Regions from separate parts of the Paenibacillus sp. FSL M7-0420 genome, predicted to be linked through region 1. Evidence: riboswitches for the same ligand, from Rfam matches in the RefSeq annotation. Region 1 holds a riboswitch; the other holds the start of a gene.
What was found. Region 1 has a riboswitch for cyclic di-GMP ahead of MKX51_RS01625 (transglutaminase-like domain-containing protein). Riboswitches for the same ligand answer to the same signal wherever they lie in the genome.

Region 2: another riboswitch for cyclic di-GMP. It lies ahead of MKX51_RS03565 (PA14 domain-containing protein); the one in region 1 lies ahead of MKX51_RS01625 (transglutaminase-like domain-containing protein).

Annotation. Positions count from the first base shown of each region.
Region 1 is NZ_JBBOCJ010000001.1:378,261-381,883, forward strand. It holds gene MKX51_RS01610 (glycosyltransferase family 2 protein) at 1-630, shown strand, start outside; gene MKX51_RS01615 (GtrA family protein) at 620-1,024, shown strand; gene MKX51_RS01620 (class D sortase) at 1,096-1,749, shown strand; cyclic di-GMP riboswitch class I at 1,875-1,956, shown strand; cyclic di-GMP riboswitch class I at 2,030-2,110, shown strand; gene MKX51_RS01625 (transglutaminase-like domain-containing protein) at 2,124-2,933, shown strand; rRNA gene MKX51_RS01630 (16S ribosomal RNA) at 3,302-3,623, shown strand, end outside.
Region 2 is NZ_JBBOCJ010000001.1:834,463-838,085, reverse strand. It holds gene MKX51_RS03565 (PA14 domain-containing protein) at 1-1,089, opposite strand, end outside; cyclic di-GMP riboswitch class I at 1,104-1,184, opposite strand; gene MKX51_RS03560 (sugar phosphate nucleotidyltransferase) at 1,322-2,695, opposite strand.

The DNA of each region.
Region 1 (3,623 bases):
GTAGTCTATGCCAAGCGGCTGAAGCGCCACGGAGAGACCTTCTTCAAGAAGGTGACAGCCAAAATCTTTTACCGTCTGCTCAGCAGCATGACCAGTGTGGAGATTCCCACGGATACCGGGGACTTCCGGCTGATCGACCGTAAGGTCTGCGATGTGCTGCGCGGCCTGAAGGAGAAGAACCGTTATGTACGGGGGCTGGTAAGCTGGGTCGGCTTCCGGCAGACCATGGTGGAATATGTGCGGGAGGAACGCTTCGCCGGGGAGACGAAATATCCGCTTAAGAAAATGATCCGCTTTGCGCTCGACGGAATCACCTCCTTCTCGCACAAGCCGCTCAAAATCGCCTCGTATATCGGATTCTTCCTGTCCTTCTCCAGCTTCATCTACCTGTTTCTGGTCTTATTCCAGAAAGTCTTCACCTCTTGGACTGTACCGGGCTGGGCCTCCATTGTCGGGGTTAACCTGCTGTTTAACGGCATTGTGCTGATGCTGCTGGGCGTCATCGGGGAATACATCGGACGGATCTATGATGAATCGAAGGACAGACCGCTCTATATCGTAAGCGAGACACGGGGCTATCCGGATGCCGAGACCGAAGACACGCGGAAGGAAAGCGACTATGCAAAATAAGGCCTGGAGCGCAGGCATGATCCAGTTTCTGAAATTCAATGCGGTGGGCCTGCTTAACACGTTCATTGATTTTGCGGTATTTACCCTGCTGCATTCCCTGGGGATGCTCAACACCCCTGCACAGATTATTTCCTACAGCGCCGGGACGGCCAACAGCTTTGTCTGGAATAAGAAGGTGACCTTCAAGGGCCGGGACAGAGGAGGCAATAGCGGCTTTGACCGGATGCAGCTGGTGAGATTTATTGTGCTGAATCTGCTGGTGCTGGGCATTTCGGTGCTGCTGATTCATCTGCTGACTGACCGGCTGGGAGTCCAGGTGCTGATGGCCAAGGTGCTGGTTACCTTTATTACAGTAATCATTAATTTCTTTGGAAGCCGGAAGTGGGTATTCTAAAGAGATAGAGCGTATATCTTCCCCGTATTCTGCGGAGGCAGCACTTATTCTATATTGCGGAGGCGATTGTCATGCGGAAGTTATCCTATTTGATTATACTTGCCGGGGTCCTGATTATGCTCTACCCCAAAGGAAGCGAATGGTACGAGGACCGTCAGCAGCAGAAGCTGCTGGAAGAGGCTGAACAGGCCTATAGTGAAATCGTTCCTTCGGCTACGGCTCCTGCCAGCCAGGATCTGAGTAAGCCTTATGCGGAAGTCACCCAGCTGCTGGCGGAAGAGTCTGGTGCGGAAGAGCCGGTGCCCACTACAGCGCCCGAGATTGAAGTGGGAGGCAAGATCACCGCTATTATTGAAATCGATAAAATCGATCTGAAGCTGCCTGTACTGGAGGGCGCCAACAAGACCAATATGAAGCATGCAGCGGCGCATATGAAGGAGACAGCTCCGATTGGCGCGGTAGGCAATGCAGCGATTGCTGCGCATCGGTCAAGAACGGCAGGGCGGCTGTTCAACAGATTGGATGAGGTTGGTAAAGGGGATACCATTACTGTTATTACAAGCGGACAGGAATACAAGTATGTTGTATATGATGTATCTATTGTAGAGCCTACCGATATTTCGGTACTGAAGGGAAAGGATGACGATAAGATTTTGACCCTTATTACCTGTGATCCGCTAGTCAACCCTACCCACAGACTCATCATTCACGCGAAGCTGACCTGATTCTATCAGGACAAGGCGATAAAGGTCGAAAAAACATAAAATTTTAGTATATTTGTGGTGAAATCTAGCAATTGGGTCTTGCTAATAGATATAGATATGGTAAGATATAACTATGAAAGCTAATACACGATAAACGGCAAACCTATCGAAAGGTAGGGACGCAAAGCTACAGGGCCTTCCCGTCATGGATGGCAGCCAGTTACCGAATGAAGAGGCTTTTTTTGTTTGTTTTCATTCTGGATCTGTCATTATGTGGTAGTAGATTGGACAGATAAAGCTTATACGATAACGGCAAACCTATCGAAAGGTAGGGACGCAAAGCTAAAGGGCCTTCCCGTAAGAATGGCAGCCAGCTACCGAAAGGGGTTTTATCCATGAAGAAGTTTTATTTAATGCTGATTACGCTTTTTGTGATCGTCACTTCCGTGCAGACAGGCACTGCTCAAGCAGCAAATGCAGATTCAAGCTGGTTAAATGTTGGACAACTTGATCAAGGGATTATCGGGGTTTCGTACGATGTTCCTAAGGACAAGAAGATGAAGCTCATGATTACCAAGGACAATAACAGCTATACTTACAACTTATACACTTCCAAACCGACCGAGACGTTCCCGCTGCAACAAGGTAATGGCTCTTACAAGGTCTCCGTTCTTGAGAATACTACCGGCAACAAATACAAAGTACTATCTTCCGAGACTGTATCTCTCTCCATGAGCAATGTGAATGCCGTATATTTGAGCTCTGTACAGAATGTAAAGTGGAGTTCTTCCGATAAATCCGTTCAAAAGGCAGCACAGCTTACAAAGGGTCTGACCACAGATGCAGACAAAGTTAAGGCTATCTACAATTACATCGTAGCTAACGTGAAATATGACTACTCTCTGGCCAACAGTGTAAGCACGGATTATATTCCGAACAACGACAACACACTGGCTACCAACAAAGGGATCTGCTACGATTACGCTTCCTTGTTCGCTACTATGCTCCGCAGTGAAGGGATTCCAACCAAGTTGGTTATGGGGAATACAAGCTATGTAACTTCATACCATGCCTGGAACGAAGTGTTCCTGAACGGCAAATGGGTGACGATTGATACTACAGTGGATGCAGGTCTGGGCAAGAAAACAGCAACAACAGAACTGGTCAAATCAGCAAGCAAATATACTGCAGCGAAATTCTACTAAGAATAGCTGTGAACTATAGCATTATCTGAGACTAACCCGCTTAATCATTAAGCGGGTTATTTTTATTTATATAAAGGTTGCTTTTTAATAGAAGGATAGGTTATTATAAATAAGCGTTGTTGGAGCGGCAAAGGAAATGAGAGATTACTTAAATAAGTGATTTCAAAAATAAAGCTTGCATTGCTCAGAAGAACGTGATATATTATAAGAGTTGCTGGTGACGATAACATCGCCGCTAACAACGAGCTTGATCTTTGAAAACTGAACAACGAGTGAGTATCTGGAGATCACTTCGGTGAGATCCAAAATTAGAGAATGTAAATTCTCGTCAGATGTTTCAAAATGAGCAATCGCTCTTTCTAAATACCAATTTGGAGAGTTTGATCCTGGCTCAGGACGAACGCTGGCGGCGTGCCTAATACATGCAAGTCGAGCGGAGTGTGAAAGGAAGCTTGCTTCCTTTCAGACTTAGCGGCGGACGGGTGAGTAACACGTAGGCAACCTGCCCTCAAGCCTGGGATAACTACCGGAAACGGTAGCTAATACCGGATAATTTCTTTTTTCTCCTGAGGAGAGAATGAAAGGCGGAGCAATCTGCTGCTTGGGGATGGGCCTGCGGCGCATTAGCTAGTTGGTGGGGTAACGGCCCACCAAGGCGACGATGCGTAGCCGACCTGAGAGGGTGAACGG
Region 2 (3,623 bases), 460 kb from region 1:
AGGCGTCGGTGTTGCGGTTGGCTTAGGGGCCGCCACTGGAGCAGTCCAGGCCTTATATTGGTCACGGGTCAGTGTGTAGCTGTCATTCATGAAATTCTTGATCGTAGCCGTGCTGTTATTCTCATAGAGCATCTTGCCCCAGTTCATCATGAACACGTAATTCTGCTGGGTCAGCTTCAGCTTCGAGATATTCGGCATTTCACCGTTCTCGCCGATGCCGATCGGTTTGCCGCCAGCCAGGCTGGTCAGATCATCATGATATTTATTCGAGTAGTCGTTATTATATATATCCGCTGCCAGCACATCCACTCTGTCCGCACCCGGATAAGTCCGTGCATAGGGATCAGAGTTGGCATTCGGCGCATTCGGGTTCCATACCCAAATCAGATTATTTAATTGATGAACGTTTACGAAACGGTCATACATAATATTCCATAGAGCTGAGAAATTATCTTTCTTCCCCCACCAGAACCAGCCGCCGTTCATTTCATGGTACGGTCTCCACAGGATGGGAACCTTGGCATCCCGCAGGCTTTTCAGAGAGACGGCTACTTTATCCAGATCGGTGATCAGCGCATTATACTCTGTAGTACCGGGGGTTACGTATTTGTTGAATTGTGCCTGGCTGATTGACTTCTGCACATTGGACCATTCGTACTTGGTGCCCGGCAGGTTCTGGTGGAAGGTCATGGCGACAATGCCGCCCGCTCTGGACCAGTTCGTTGCACTCCAGACAATATTTTTGCGTTGTGCAGCGACTCCGCTCTCACTCTGTCCACCGATTGCTCCAAGCTCATAACCATGCAGTGCGGCGTATTGTCCGCTTGTTCCCTTTAGCTTGTTGCTCAGCTCATCCGGACTCTCGAAATAGTCATGCTGCCCTGTAATAATTCCATTTCCCGAGATATCATACAGATTGTTCAGCAGCTTGACCGCCTCGGCTGAGGCATTAGGGTTCACGGGCGCTCCTGTAGAGGAGGCAGCCTTGACAGTGGACGGGGCGATTCCCAATCCCACGGGTACAGCAGACAATACCACGGCCAGCGACAGCACAGCGCAGAGCAAACGAGACTTACGGTAAGTTTTCACAATATTCTCTTCCTTTCGGTAGCCAGGCTGCCACTCTTGCGAAGGCCCTATAGCTTTGCGTCCCTATCTTTCGATTAGGTTTGCCATTGTCGTTTTGGAAGGATCAATCCCTCTTACCGTAAGTATCGTCGATATGCAAATTTAATGTAGAGTAAAAACAAAATTTGTCTAAAAAATAGTTCTCAATACCTGATTTAAAATTGTAACAATTGGTTAAATAGATAAGTTAGACCTAAGAAATGAACTGATGTAGAGCGATATCCTCCCAGTCCAGAGTAATACGGATATTGTCTTCCTCTACCAGCTCAGAGCCTGTCTGCACCTCAATGAACTCCACATCGGTAAGAGCAAGAATGGCATGCTTGGTCCCTTCCGGTATCCGCACCACATCCCCTGCCTTCACGTTGTGCATCTTCTCGTTAATCACAATGCTTGCTTCGCCGCTGACAAAGGTCCAGATTTCACTGCGTTTGTGATGCAGCTGATAGCTGATATTTTTACCCTCATTGATGAAAATCCGCTTGGTCAGCACCTCGTTGCCTTCATCATATTTCACATAATCGATCACCTTGTAGTGTCCCCAGCGGCGTTCCTCGTACATCGGTCTTTGTTCAAAAGTCTTCAGCACTTCCTTGATCCGCGGACTCTCGGCCTTGTGTGTCACCAGAATGCCGTCCGGGCTGGCGGCGATAATCAGATCCTTCGCCCCGATGACCGTAATCGGAATATCCAGCTCGTTAATGAGGCAGGTGCCCTCGGAATCAGCGGTGATGAAGCCTTTGCCGACATGGTTGCTGGTCATTTCCTCGGTCAGGGTGTTCCAGGTACCCAGGTCCTTCCAGAATCCGGCATAAGGCTGCACGACGATGTTCTCTTCTTTCTCTACCACTTCGTAATCGAAGCTGATGGAGGACAGCAGCTTATACTGCTTCTGCAGCTCCTCGTAATTCAGCGGCAGCCCTTTGCGCTGCAGGATATCCAGCAGGTAGCCCAGACGGAAGGCGAATACTCCGCAGTTCCAGAGCGCTCCCCGGCTGATCAGCTCCTCGGCCTGCACACGGTCAGGCTTCTCCTGGAAGTGGCTCACTTGCAGGTAACCATTCGCTCCCGCATCTGCGCCCGTTGGAATGATGTAGCCGTATTTCTCCGAAGCATGCTCGGGAACTACGCCCATCAGCGCCAGGTTCGCCCCGCTCACCAGCATGGTGTTCTCCAGCTGCAGCACCGTTTCGAAAAAGGAGGATTCCACGTATGGGTCCACCGGCAGAATCGCCACGGTCTCGCTTGGGGACACCCCCGCGATGGAATACAGGTAGGCCGCCGTCAGCGCAATAGCCGGGAAGGTATCCCGCCGCTCCGGCTCCACGATGATCGGCACCCCGCTGCCGAGCTGGCTCTGGATCATCTCCACCTGGCTGCGTCCGGTCGCCAGATAAGAGGACCCGGCCATGCCGTTCTCCTCCAGCTGTCTCCATACCCGTTGTACCATCGATTCCGGTTCACCTGCCGGGCTTTCCAGTACCTTCAGAAATTGCTTGGAGCGTGAGTCATTGGACAACGGCCAGAGCCGCTTGCCGGAGCCGCCTGATAGAAGTACTAGTTTCATAGTGAACCCTCCATATCGTATTGTTATTGGGTATTTCTTGTTGCTGGAATTGTAATTTAAAATCCCGCCTGTTATGAGGGTCGCTGCAAGGAATTTTGGGCTTACGGCCGCTGTTGTATTTGGATTTCTTGATTAAAACCGCTTCTCGCGGTAGAAATCCAAATACAAAGGCGGACGCTAACGCTCCTACAGCTCCAAAATTCCTCTCCGCTCCATTTCATAACAGGCTGTGCTTTTACATCCGCTTCGCCCGCAGGCGAAGCTCCCGGCTAAAGATCCGATATTGCCGGCTTGTTGTAGCGGCAAGGGGGCCGGGCTGCCGCGCTATACTTGCGGCAGCAGCAGTTGAAATCCTGGTTGCCGGCAGCCTGCCTTCACGACAGTGAATCCCTGGTTGCCGCCTACTGTTGCGGCGGAGAAAGATTCAAAAGCTCAAAGACTCTTAAGTGCCGCTTGTTCCAAGGCGTCGCCGCTGAGTTAGCGGCTGGAAAGAACAAGTTCCAAGACATTAGAATTCAAGACCAAGATTCAAGACCGGAATCCAAGACTCTTGTGCCAAGGGCTTGCCGCACAAGTTCGCGGCGGCAGAAGCTGGTTAGTTAAGTACTAGGCACTAGTGCTGCTCAGTTGCTCCATTTGGCTCGAATCCGGGAAATCAGGGGTACTTGTGCTCTTCATTTGCTCGTTCAGCTAACATTCCCGGGATTCAGGTGCACTTGTGCTCTTCATTTACTCATTTAGCCAACTTTCCCGGGATTCAGGTGCACTTGTGCTCTTCATTTACTCATTTGGCCAACTTTCCCGAGATTCAGGTGCACTTGTGCTCTTCATTTACTCATTTAGCTAACTTTCCCGGGATTCAGGTGCACTTGTGCTCTTCATTTACTCATTTAGCCAACTTCCCCGCGATTCAGGTGCACTTGTGCTC